Regions from separate parts of the Rhizobium sp. PRIMUS64 genome, predicted to be linked through region 1. Evidence: riboswitches for the same ligand, from Rfam matches in the RefSeq annotation. Region 1 holds a riboswitch; each other region holds the start of a gene.
What was found. A riboswitch is a leader RNA that binds a small molecule or an ion and turns the genes downstream of it on or off. The one in region 1 is predicted to bind cobalamin.
Positions count from the first base shown of each region.

Region 1 (3,205 bases):
GATCACTGTGCGGAAGCCGAAGGCGTTGAAGGTGCGCGAGGCGGCGAATTTCGAACCCATGGAGCCGAGCGCGCTGACGAAGGTGACCGAGCCCGATTGCAGCGGTGTCAGGCCGAAGCCGAGCTGGAGCATCAGCGGCATCAGGAAAGGCAGGGCGCCAAGTCCCATGCGGAAATTCGAGGCGCCGAGGATCGCCGCCCGAAACATCGGGTAACGAAACATCTTCGGATCGAGAAGCGGATAAGGCACGCGGCGGGCATGCAGGAGGTAGAGGAGGCCGGCAAGGATGCCGATCGCAACCGTGACATAACCGTAGATAACGGGCACGGCCGGCAGGCTGATCACCGACAGGCCGAAGACGAAGCCGGAGAAGCCTAGGCCGCAAAGGAAGAAGCCGGGGAAGTCCATCGGCCGCAGAGTGCGCGGCTCGACCGCCGGCAGGAAACGGGTGACGAGGATGATGCCGAGCACGCCGATCGGGACGTTGATCCAGAAGATCCAGTGCCAGGTGAGGTAGGTTGTGAGGAAGCCGCCGATCGGCGGACCCATGATCGGACCGATCAACGCTGGAATGGTGAGCCAGGCCATGGCATCGACGAGTTCGTGACGCGGCGTTCCCCGGACCAGCAGCAGGCGGCTGACCGGCGTCATCATCGAGCCGCCGGCGCCCTGGATCAGGCGTGAGATCACGAAGGCCGTGATCGAATTGGAAAAGGCGCAGGCGATCGAGCCGATCATGAAAACGAAGATCGCCATGCGGAAGATGTTGCGCGCGCCGAAACGATCGGACATCCAGCCGCTGATCGGGATGAAGATCGCCAGCGCCACGAGATAGCTGGTAACGGCGAGCTTCAGCGCGATCGGCGAGGTGCCGATATCGGCTGCGATCGCCGGTAGGCTGGTGGCGATCACGGTCGAATCCATCTGTTCCATGAACAGGGCGACCGCAAGGATCATGGGCGTGAGGCGGGGCACGGGCAACCAAAGTGCAAAGAGAAAAAGTGCGGCGCCATGGGCGTCGGTCAGGATGGGTTTGTTTCTAAGGCAGCGATGCGCCTCTGTCCATGAAGTCGATGTCGCATGCAACGTGTCGGCGGTATGAGGGCCGGCTTGCCGCCGCCGCGCTTTCCTGAAATAGATGCGCCGTCAGGTGCCCGCCGTCCAGGCGGGAGAATCGGGAATCCGGTGCAAAGCCGGAACGTGCCCAACGCTGTAAGGCCGACGCTTGCCGCTTCATCACGCCACTGGCTTCTCGCCGGGAAGGCTGCGGCAGGCGGATGACGCCGAGTCAGAAGACCGGCCTGGCTAGATAGACCGATCCGCGCGGACGGCGGGGCGGTTGCGTTGTTGGGGATTTGACGATGCGACCCTTTGATGAGGATGCCCTTTCGGCGGCGTCCGGTTTTTCCTTGGCCGAACGCGAGGCCGTCTATCATGCGATCATGACGCGGCGCGACGTTCGCAGCGAGTTCCTGCCCGATCCCTTGCCGGATGACCTTGTGCAGCGGCTGCTGACGGCTGCCCATCATGCACCCTCCGTCGGCTTTATGCAGCCGTGGAATTTCATTCTGGTGAAAAGCGCAACCGTGCGGGCGCGCGTCCGGGATGCTTTTGCGAGGGCCAACGAGGAGGCGGCGCTGATGTTCGAAGGTGAACGACGGCAGGCCTACCGCTCGCTCAAGCTCGAAGGCATTGTCGAGGCGCCGCTCGGCATATGCGTGACCTGCGATCCTACCCGCAGCGGCAGCGTCGTGCTGGGGCGCACGCACAATCCCAGGATGGATAGCTATTCCACAGTTTGCGCCATCCAGAATCTCTGGCTTGCGGCGCGGGCGGAAGGGGTCGGGATCGGCTGGGTCAGCATCTTTCATGAAGGCGAGCTGAAGAGCATTCTCGGCATACCCCAGCATATCGAGGTGGTCGCCTGGCTCTGTGCCGGTTTCGTCGACCGGCTCTATGACGAGCCGGAACTGTCCGTCAAAGGCTGGCGGCAGCGGCTGCCGCTCGAGGAACTCGTCTTCCATGATGGATGGGGACTGAACACCTAGAGGTCGTCTTCTTCGGCACCGACAAAGGCGAGGTCACGATTCGCGACATCAAGATGCAACAGAACTTCGCTCGCAGCATGTCGCTCGCAGACGCGATGAACCCCGACAATCTGCTCTGCTACGAAATGAACGGAGCGACCCTGCCTGCCCCCAACGGTTTCCCGCTGCGGCTGATAACTCTGGGCTGGTACGGGATTGCCAACGTCAAGTGGCTGAAGGGCATCGAGGTTCGCGACACCCGCTTCATGAGCCTGCTGATGGGCCGCGACTATGTCACCATCCGGGAGGAAGAGCACAAAGGCGAGACTGTGCGGGCCGAGACCTCGGTCGGCCGGGCCTTGCTGAAATCCGCGCCCGCCAAGGTCACGCGCAACGACTCGGGTCACCGGGTCGTCGGCGCAGCCTGGGGTGCACCGATCGACCGGGTCGAACTGAAAATTGATCAAGGGCCCTGGATGCCGGCAGTCATCGATCACAGCGAGGAGGCCGAATACGCCTGGAAGATTTGGTCACTGGATTGGCCAAATCCCTCGCCTGGAGAACACACGGTGACCTCGCGCGCGATCAGTACCGCAGGGCAAATTCAACCGGCGATGGACGATCCCTTGATCGCCAAAAAGCACACATACTGGGAAAGCAATGGCCAGGTGACGCGCCGCATCCGCATCGTTTGAGAAACGTTGCTGCCTCGCACGTCGGCTGCTGAGTGAACGGAACGTTCCACCGAGAACCCTTCGCTTAGGATTGCGACATTTCGGGAGAAAGGCGCTAGCGGCCCTTCCGCTAGTCTGCCCCGTCTTTTTTTGCCCGCTCGATGAATTTCCCGGCGACTGCTTTGCCAAGTGCGGCACCGGCCCGGTTGTCCATTTCATAGTGGATGCCGGCCCAGATGCGGGAATCGCCCGCTTCCTTGCCGACCGTTCGGATGAACTCCGCCTGGTCGGGGAACAGATAGGCAAGCACCTCGCATCGGGCAGTCGACAACGTGGAGTGATTCGACGGATAACTGGGATGGGCCGGCACTGCGAACAGGGGAGTGATGCTCGGGTCAAGCATGTTGGGCCGCAGGTACCAATAAGCGTATTTCCCGTCGTTGCTTGCAATGTAGGCGTCGTAGTAGACCGTTGCGAGCATCGCGTAAGCCCGTGCGGCGCGCG
Region 1 is NZ_JALBGX010000025.1:51,112-54,316, forward strand. It holds gene MOV76_RS13105 (MFS transporter) at 1-957, opposite strand, end outside; cobalamin riboswitch at 1,132-1,320, shown strand; gene bluB (5,6-dimethylbenzimidazole synthase) at 1,362-2,048, shown strand; partial or broken gene MOV76_RS13115 (molybdopterin-dependent oxidoreductase) at 2,045-2,722, shown strand; gene MOV76_RS13120 (phosphatase PAP2 family protein) at 2,832-3,205, opposite strand, start outside.

Region 2 (3,205 bases), on a different contig from region 1:
GCGCGCCTGCTCGGCATTCGCCGATGTCGTCACGATGTAGGAGGTCAGCGCATTGAAGAGCTGCGAACCGGCGACGCCGCAAAGGATGATGCGCTCGCCGCTTCCTCCCGCACCCGTTGCCAGGAAGCCGACCAGCAGAAAGGCGATCACCGCACCGATGAAGGCGCCGCTCGAGAGGCCGAGAATACCGTAGCCGAAGCCGAGGATCATCACGCAGACGGCGCCCGTCGAGGCGCCGGCGGAGATGCCGAGCACATAGGGTTCGGCCAGCGGATTGCGCAGCAGCGCCTGCAGGATCGCACCGGAGAGCGAGAGCGATGCGCCGGCGCTGGCCGCGACGAGCGCGCGGCTCAGACGATAATCCCAGACGATGCCCTGGTGGATGCGGCTGATCTCGAAATTCGTTCCGAACAGCCGGTTCGAGACCGCCTCCGCCGTGGTCGCAACGGGAATTGCGATCTCGCCGATGGAAACGGCAAGGCTGATCATCAGCCCGAGCAGGAGAAGTGCGGCAATGGTGAGCGCGGCAAGCGCCCACCATCCCTGTTGCCTGACCGACATTGCCTTCACTGCGCCAGGCCGAAGGACTTGATGCCGTTCGCCAATGTCTCGATGCCATCGATCGTGCGGATCGTCGGGTTCATCGACTGCGCGTCCATCATCACGAAGTGCTTGTTTTTGACCGCGTCGAGCTCCTTGGTCACAGGGTCGCTCTCAAGAAAATCGACCTTGACCTTAGGATCGTCAGCCGCATAACGGCGGCGGTCCATGGTCGCGAGCACGATGACGGCAGGGTTCGCCTGGGTGATGGTTTCCCAACCCACCAGCGGCCATTCCTCTTCCGTGGTGACGACGTTCTTCGCACCGATCGTCTTCAGGATATAGGCGGGCGCGCTGTTCTTGCCGGCGATGAAGGCGTCGCCGCTGACCTCTTTGCTGGAGAACCAGAAGACGACGGGCAGGTTCTTGCCCGATGCGCCCGATATCGACGCGACAGCATCCGCCTCGCGCTTCTTCAGCGCCGAAATCAGCGCATCGCCGCGGTCCTTCACGTCGAAAATCTCCGAGAGCTCGGCGATTTCCCGGTAGATCAGGTCCATCGTGAACAATTCCCCACGCACGCCGTCGCCGCCATCTGTGTTGACCTTGGCGATGCAATCGGCCGGCGCGAGATAGGTATTGATCCCGAGATCCTTGAACTGTTCCCGCTTGCCGACGGAGCCCTGCGCGCCGACATGCCATTCGAACTCGGCCGCCACTAGGTCGGGCTCCTGCCCGACGACGGATTCGAAGCTCGGATCGTTGTCGGCAAGCCGCTTTATCTTGCTGTTGGCCTCGGCATATTGCGGCAGGACTGGACCGACCCAGACGGCCGTCCCGGCGATCTTGTCGGCAAGGCCGAGCGAGAAAAGAATTTCGGTCATACCCTGGCCGATCGAAACGATCCTGGCGGGCGCCTTCTGAAAAGTCACCTGCTGGCCGCAATTACTGACGGTCAGGGGGTAGTGCGTCGCGGCAAGGCTTGGTGCCGCAAGGCCGGCAAGCCCGAAGGCATATGTCATGGCGGCGAGAATCTGGCGCATGGAAAACCTCGATGAAGGAAAAAATCACGGCCGTTCCGCGCATGTGCGCGGACCGAAAGCACGCTTAGGCGTGCCCTAGCCGCAGGAGGCCCAATCGAGACGGATGCATGCCGGAATTCGGCGAAGGTTCAGCAGGTCAATCATATCTGTTCCTTGTCCGGGCATCCCCGCCCGGTTGATTGGATCGTGATTGACGGCAGGTCTCCTGGCTTGCGGATATCCGTCGTTACATCCGCCTTCCCGCGATATCCGCAGTGGCAGGGCCATAGGCCCTTCAGAGATGGCCAGTCGCTGGCCACTCCTGAGATGATCGACAATCCGCTTACAGTTGCGGGGGCAGCCACGGTCTCGGTCCCTACTGGGTCGTCCTCACCGTGTTCCCTATTAATCCCCTTGGAGTCATCTTCAGGGAACCGTCGAACCCAGTTACGTCGCAGACCTGCCTAACGTCAATGATTATTGCGGAGGATCGTGCCGGCCCACCGCGGCAAATTGCGAGACCTCGAAGCAAAACTCGCCAGCACCCTCGCGCAAAAGCTATCGTCTGCGGCGCTGGCGTCGGGTCATCAGTCGGCGTGCGTCACGACGGATTGCGGAAGGCGGGCCCCCGACATAGCTTTGGCGCCACCGATTTCAACGAGGTCTGATGTAGCAATGAGCAATCCGGATAGCACCGATCTCGCCGCAGCCAGGATAGACGCAATTCGCCAAGCAGCCGAGCAAGGCGATGCACAAGCACAATTTGAATTAGGCCATATGACCGCACGAGGTGAAGGTGTCACCGGGGATAAAGCCGAAGGCGCGAGATGGCTTCGGAAAGCGGGCGAACAAGGTCATGTCGATGCGCAATTCCTCCTGGCTGGCCTGTATCTCATGGGGGACGGCGTTGCACAGAGCGCGCCGGAAGGCGTCGAGTGGCTTGATAGAGCCGCCAGTCAAGGCCATGCCGACGCACAGTATTTATTGGGCTTGATGAGAGAGGACGGCGACGGTTGCGATATCGATCCAACAGACGCCGTAAGATGGTACGGCCAGGCCGCAAACCAGGATCATGCCGGTGCGCAATACAGGCTAGCCCAAATGAAAGAGCACGGCGTGGGCTGCGAGATCAATCTGACAGAGGCTTTCAAATGGTACCGTCGCGCAGCGCTTCAGGATTACCCTGATGCAAGAGAAGATCTGCTCGATTTATGTCGTGCACATCCAGACCTGCCGCTTCCAGTATCAGAATTGCTCGATGGCAAAGGTCGTTCCTGATACTCAGCCCTTTGTCCGGCGGCGCAATCGTCCAGACGCCGTCGCCGTTCTATTCACTCCGCCCCTACAACGCATCCAGCGGTATCTTCAAATACCGCCGGCCGTTCTCCTCCGGCTCGGGCAACCGCCCGCCGCGGATATTGACCTGCAGCGCATGCAACATCAGCTTCGGCTTCGGCAGCGTGCGGTCGCGCGCCTGGCGCAGCGCAACGAAGCCAGCCTCGTCGATGCCTGCGATATGAGGATTGGCGCTTTTCTGGGCGGTCACCGTGCTTTCCCAGCGCGGGTGGCGGCCGCCGGGCTGGTAGTCGTGGCCGGAAAAGAGCCGGGTCTCCTCGGGCAGCAATAGGATGGCCTGGATCGAG
Region 2 is NZ_JALBGX010000051.1:21,683-24,887, reverse strand. It holds gene MOV76_RS20315 (iron ABC transporter permease) at 1-561, opposite strand, end outside; gene MOV76_RS20310 (ABC transporter substrate-binding protein) at 567-1,583, opposite strand; cobalamin riboswitch at 1,761-2,016, opposite strand; gene MOV76_RS20305 (tetratricopeptide repeat protein) at 2,238-2,840, shown strand; gene blh (bifunctional sulfur transferase/dioxygenase Blh) at 2,905-3,205, opposite strand, start outside.
Region 2: linked by a shared signal. The riboswitch ahead of MOV76_RS20310 (ABC transporter substrate-binding protein) and the one ahead of bluB (5,6-dimethylbenzimidazole synthase) in region 1 are both predicted to bind cobalamin.

Region 3 (3,205 bases), on a different contig from region 1:
TCTCGTTGCCGACAAATACGACGCGATCATCTCATCCATGTCGATGAGCCTTGAGCGGCGTCAAAAGGTTGCCTTCACTGAAAAATACTACAACAGCCCGTCTGTGTTCATCGCCCGGAAGGATTCGTCGATCAGCGATGTCAGCCCCGCCGCCCTCAACGATAAAATTCTTGGGGTGACATCGTCGACAGCGCAGGAATCCTATGCCAACCATCTTTATCCGGAAATGAAAAAGAAGGTGTTTCGGTCTTCGCCCGAATTGTACAAGGGTCTGGCGGACGGGAGCGTCGACATTATCCTCGAGGATAAACTCGCCATCTACGACTGGATTGCCAACACCAAGGCAGGAAGCTGCTGCGAGTTCAAAGGACCGGATCTGGTCGACATCACATACTTCGGTGAGGGTGCCGGCATCGCGCTGCGCCTCGATGACAAGGAGCGTCTTGCGCGCCTGAACGAAGCGTTGAAGAGCATCAAGGCGGACGGGACCTACGACATGATCAACGCAAAATATTTCCCGTTCAGCATCCAGTAGTTCGTCAATCAAATCGTTGTGCGATGCAGAATGGCCGGCTTTCCGCCGGCCATTCCTATCAGGTAAAGTCCTCAGTCGTAGTCGCTAGAGCATTTCCGTTTTTCTTCGAATCACGGAAATGCTCTATCCCTTTGTTTTCTCGCAATTCCGGACGCAAAACCGCTACGCGCTTTTGCTGGAATTGCTCTAGGCGGCTTTCGCGACCTCTCCGTGCGGATCGAGGACATATTTCGTCGCCGCTCCCTGGTCGAAGCTCTCATATCCATTGGCGGCATCGTCGAGCGGAATGACCTTGGCGTTGACGATATCGGCAATTGGCAGCCGGTCGTGGAGGATCGCCTGCATGAGCTGACGATTATATTTGATCACCGGAGTCTGGCCGGTGTGGAAGGACTGCGCCTTGGCCCATCCGAGGCCGAAGCGGAGCGACAGATTGCCGTGTTTGGCGGCGTTGTCGACGGCGCCCGGATCCTCGGTAACGTAGAGGCCGGGAATGCCGATCGAACCCGCGGCACGGGTAATCTCCATCATCTGATTGAGCACGATCGCCGGCTGTTCGCCGCCCGAGTGGCCGCGTGCCTCGAAGCCGACCGCATCGATGGCGCTGTCCACCTCATTGGTGCCGACGACCTGCGCGATCATGTCGCCGAGACGGTCGCTCTTCGACAGGTCGATCGGTTCGAAACCGACCTTCGCCGCATGCGCCAGACGATCCTTGTTGAAATCACCGATCATCACGACAGCAGCGCCGAGAATGCGAGCCGAAGCCGCAGCCGCAAGGCCGACAGGGCCGGCACCGGCGACATAGACGGTCGAGCCGACCCCAACACCTGCACGCACTGCGCCATGGAAGCCGGTGGGCAGAATGTCGGAGAGCATGGTGAGATCACGGATCTTCGCCATTGCCCTATCCCGATCGGGGATTTTCAGCAGGTTGAAATCTGCGTAGGGAATGGTGACATAGCGCGCCTGTCCGCCGATCCAGCCACCCATGTCGACATAGCCATAGGCACCGCCGGCGCGGGCCGGGTTTACCGTCAGGCAGACGCCGGTATCCTGGGATTTGCAGCAGCGGCAGCGGCCGCAGGCGACATTGAACGGCACCGAGACGATATCGCCGATATCGAGCATTTCGACGTCGACGCCTTTCTCGATGATCTCGCCGGTGATTTCATGACCGAGGACCAGGCCCGGCATCGCCGTCGTGCGGCCGCGGACCATATGCTGGTCGGAGCCGCAGATGTTGGTCGATATCACCTTCAGAATGACGCCGTGTTCGATGCGGCGGCCATCGGGCGCTTCCAGCTTCGGGTCGTCGATGTCGCGAACTTCGACCTTGCCCGGCCGGAGATAGACGACGCCTCTATTTTTGCTCATGAATTCCTCCCACTTGTTTGAATGCCTCGATCTGCAACCGATGCAGTCGATGGCAACCTTCCCTCCGGCCTGCCTCCTCTGCAGCCCGGTCCACAACACAAGATACCGCCGCATCGGGCGATATTCGATTTGCAAAAGGGACAGATTGGATGGAGAAGAGGAGTGAACGCCATGGTTTTCGCCTGTCGTTCCGCTCGTGATCATCTGCCGCAATCCGTCGATTTGCTATGCCAAGAGCTGGTTTCCGGCTCCAGAATCTCCTTTCGATCCATCTCGATATCTTTCCGGATGTCTATCCGGCGATTTCCTTGAGGATTTCAGTTCTTCTACCGCTGCGGGGCAGCGCCGGCGTCAGGCCAGCGTCCCAATGGTCCATTTCGCCAGTTTGCGAGATAGCGCCTTGAACACCACAAGCAAACCATGCCTGACGTAAAACAGCGATCAAGAAAACGACATGGGCGCAACTCAAAGACGACAGTCGGCAAAGTCGCAACAGCGCTGCGTAGCGGAAATAATTGATCCCGCGAATACGGCGGTTTTCCGGATCGTCCGGGAAGATTTGATCGCCGCCTAAAGGCTTTAGGCGCGATGCGGTCGCCGGCTGCGGCTGACGTCGATTGCAGTGTGCCAGAATACGGCGCCGAGGATGATCGCGCCGCCGAAAAAGGTGGCAACGGGCGGCTCTTCGGAAAACAGCAGCCAGACCCAGAGGGGCGTGAGCACGATTTCCATCGTGCCGATCAGCGCCGCTTCCGCCGGCGGCATTCGTTTCGCCCCGGCAAGGAAGAGCACCAGCGCCAGGGAGAAATTGGTCGCGCCGAAGGCGGCAAGGACGATCCAGTTGTGCAAGTCGAGCGAGCCGACCGAACCGAACGGCGCGAAGAGTGCGAGTGTCAGGAAAGCGCTGACCACGGTCGGCGGCAGGCTTGGCACGTCGGGACTGATGCGCGGAATGATGATGACGAGCGCGAAGGACGCGGTCATGCCGAGCGCCAGCAGGTCACCCCAACCGGTGCCGCCGCCGATCGACGAGGCGACGATGACCGCAACGCCGAAGAGCGAGATGCCGCCGGCAATCAGCGTCCGCCTGGAGACCCTCTCTCTGAGGATGACCCAGCCGAGCAACGCTGCGATAAAGGGCGCGGTCGCATAGATCATCGTCACATTGGCGACGGTGGTCATGTAAAGCGCCCCGATGAAGCATATCTGACTGAAGGTCTGGCATGCGATCATGGCAAGACCGGACGGATGGAAGACGGATCGCCATTGCTGCCGCGAGATGCCCCCTTCGAG
Region 3 is NZ_JALBGX010000006.1:57,281-60,485, forward strand. It holds gene MOV76_RS04420 (transporter substrate-binding domain-containing protein) at 1-535, shown strand, start outside; gene fdhA (formaldehyde dehydrogenase, glutathione-independent) at 722-1,912, opposite strand; cobalamin riboswitch at 2,129-2,330, opposite strand; gene MOV76_RS04430 (DMT family transporter) at 2,492-3,205, opposite strand, start outside.
Region 3: linked by a shared signal. The riboswitch ahead of fdhA (formaldehyde dehydrogenase, glutathione-independent) and the one ahead of bluB (5,6-dimethylbenzimidazole synthase) in region 1 are both predicted to bind cobalamin.

Region 4 (3,205 bases), on a different contig from region 1:
CGTGTGCCGCGCTTTTCTCCGGCTGCCCAGGCGCGGTCGAAATAATGGTCGATGCGGCTGCCGACGGCCTGGAGCTGCAAACGCATCGGCTTGCCTGAAACGTCGACGAAACCCTTGAGACGCAGCACGTCATGGGCTGATATGATGTCCTTCAGCGCTTCGACGAAACCGGCGGGATCGGCAATGGCTCCGAGATCGACGACAAAGCTGTCGAATTCGTCGTGATCGTGCGGCGCGCCATCCTCATGCTCCAGCTCGTGATGCGACTTGCGATTGGCGACATCGTCCTCCGTGCCGATGCCAAGGCCGAGCAAGATGCCGGCTGACACCTCGCCATTTCTCGCCTCGATCATCACGGGCTTGCGCACCGTGCGGGAGGCGACCTCGTCGCGCACCCTGATAAGGCCCGCGGCGTCGATCAAGTCGGTCTTGTTGAGCACGATGAGGTCGGCGCAGGTGAGCTGGTCCTCGAACAGCTCCTCGATCGGGCTTTCGTGATCGAGCGATTCATCCTCGGCACGGCGCGCATCGACGGCATCATGGTCGTCGGCGAAACGGCCGGCGGCAACGGCAGCACTATCGACCACCGTGATGACACCGTCGACGGTCACCTGGGTGCGAATGTCGGGCCAGTTGAAGGCGGCGACCAGCGGCTGCGGCAAAGCAAGGCCCGAGGTTTCGATGACGATATGGTCGGGCCGCTGTTCGCGTTCGAGCAGCTTCGTCATCGTCGGGATGAAGTCGTCCGCGACCGTGCAGCAGATGCAGCCATTGGTGAGCTCGATAATGTCGTCCTCAGTGCAATTCTCCGCACCGCAGCCCTTCAGCACGTCGCCGTCGACGCCGAGATCGCCGAATTCGTTGATAATCAGCGCAATCTTCTTGCCGCCGGCATTGGTCAGCAGGTTGCGGATCATCGTCGTTTTGCCGGCACCGAGGAAGCCGGTGATGACGGTTGCGGGAATCTTCTGCTGGTTCATGGACTTAACCCTTCATTTTCAGCGGCAGGCCTGCCGCGATGAAATAGACTTCGGCGGCCTTCGCCGCGATCGATTGGTGCAGCCGGCCGGCATGATCGCGAAAATCCCGCGCCATGCGATTATCCGGCACGATGCCGAGACCGACCTCGTTGGAAACGAAAACGAGCCGCGCCTTCGCGGCGGGCAGGAAATCGGCAAGTGCGGCAAATTCCACCGCCATCTCACGCTCCTCGATCATCAGATTGGTGACCCAGAGCGTCAGGCAATCGATCAGCACGATGCGCCCTTCGCCATCGATGTCGGTAAGCTTGCCGACAAGATCGAGCGGCTCCTCATGCGTCGTCCAGGACGGACCGCGATCGGCCTTGTGTTGCGTTATGCGCGCCTGCATCTCCTCGTCCCAGGCCCGCCCGGTGGCAAGGTAGTGGCGATCCAGATCGGTCGCGGTGACGAGGGATTCGGCGAACCTGGACTTGCCGGAGCGCGCGCCGCCGAGGATGAAGACAGTGTTGGAGGGGGCAGCCGTCATGCCGGCGTTGCCTTCTGAATAGATGCCGCGCAAGCCGCTACGGAAGACGCCGGCGGCTGTAAGGCCCCGCCAAATCGCGCCGCACCAGGCTGCGCTGAATTCAATCGTTCAGCCAAGACAACCTCCGTGCTGGCAACGGGCATAGTGCCCAGGTGTGGGCTTCGCGCCCGGCACGCATGGCAGGTCTCCTGGCTCGCGGTTATCGGCCGCGATCGGGGCAGACCGGAAACCGGTCGCCCTGATCGTGCCAGCGGATCATCCTCGCCTTCCCGGCTGCATCAGTGAAAAGGTGGACGATTCGTAGACTTGAGAGGCGTCCGACCCCGGTTGATCACCATGCATATCCAGTGGCTTTTCCGGCATGCCGCCCGTCCCGCCCGCCTGCACGATTGCAGGCTGCCGGCAGAAAGGGCTTAACGCCGGATGGAAGACCCTGACCGCTCTACAGTCGCGGGGTCGGCTGTGATGAAGGCGCCCGGCTTGGGTCCGCCGCGTCACATTCCCTTTTCATCCGGAAGGGCGTAACACCGATCCGGAACCATCCGTTATGTCGGGATGGTCGGGCGACCATCCGTTGAGGGATGGTTAGGCAAGCTCAGAGGTGAAGTCAACCGGCCTTGGCGACCGGGCAATGGCCGGCCAGAGGAAGCAACTCCGCCAACACGACTTACTCTACCTAAAATATCGTCATTTATCAGAGACTTACGTCATAAAAATTTGTCCCAGCCGCCGGCTTTTCGCCGCAATTGCGTCGCAAGCGGACTGCGCGACCATCTCCGCCCTTGACCGGGCCTCTCCCCGCCTAGTTGTCTAGCCATGCTTATGAAATTGGATCGGCGCCGTTTTCGTGCGCTGCGTGTTTTCTTCGATCCGGGACGCCTGCGGGCGCTGACCCGCCGTAGCGAGGTCGGTCTGTCGCTGGCGGGCGCCGTCGTCGGCATCATCTCGGGTCTCGCCGTCACCGGCATGAGTTACGTCTCCAACGAGCTGCATCAGCTGGTCTTCGGCATATCAGACAGCGAGCGGCTGAGCTCGTCCGAGATCGAGAACAAGATGCTGCTGCTCACTGCCCCCGTCATTGGCGGCGCCCTGCTCGGCCTGTTGCTCCTAGTGCTGGCGAAACGACGCAAGAAGCCGATGGTCGACCCGATCGAGGCCAATGCGCTGCATGGCGGCCGCCTGTCCTTGACCGACAGCATCATCGTTGCCGTGCAGAACCTGATCTCCAACGGTTTCGGCGCCTCCGTCGGCCTGGAGGCCGGCTATACCCAGCTTGCCGCCGGCCTCGCCTCCAAATTCGGCCTGAAGCTGCAGCTTCGCCGCTCGGACCTGCGCACCCTCGTTGGCTGCGGCGCGGCGGGCGCCATCGCCGCCGCCTTCAACGCGCCGCTGACCGGCGCTTTCTATGCCTTCGAGCTGATCATCGGCACCTATACGATCGTGTCGCTGACGCCTGTCGTCGTCTCCGCCCTTGTCTCCACCCTGATCGCAAGGCTGCTTGCCGGCAGCGATTTCACCATCGATATCGGCAGCTTCGGCTCGGTCGTGCCAGCCGATTATATCCCGGCACTGCTGCTCGGTGCTTTCTGCGCCGGTGTCGGCATCCTGATCATGCAGGGCGTCGCCTTTGTCGAAGAGCTGGCGCGCAAGAGCTCGATCGCCCCACCCTTCCGCCCGGCACTCGGCGGCATCATCG
Region 4 is NZ_JALBGX010000132.1:5,616-8,820, reverse strand. It holds gene cobW (cobalamin biosynthesis protein CobW) at 1-980, opposite strand, end outside; gene cobU (bifunctional adenosylcobinamide kinase/adenosylcobinamide-phosphate guanylyltransferase) at 985-1,509, opposite strand; cobalamin riboswitch at 1,670-2,067, opposite strand; gene MOV76_RS32220 (chloride channel protein) at 2,326-3,205, shown strand, end outside.
Region 4: linked by a shared signal. The riboswitch ahead of cobU (bifunctional adenosylcobinamide kinase/adenosylcobinamide-phosphate guanylyltransferase) and the one ahead of bluB (5,6-dimethylbenzimidazole synthase) in region 1 are both predicted to bind cobalamin.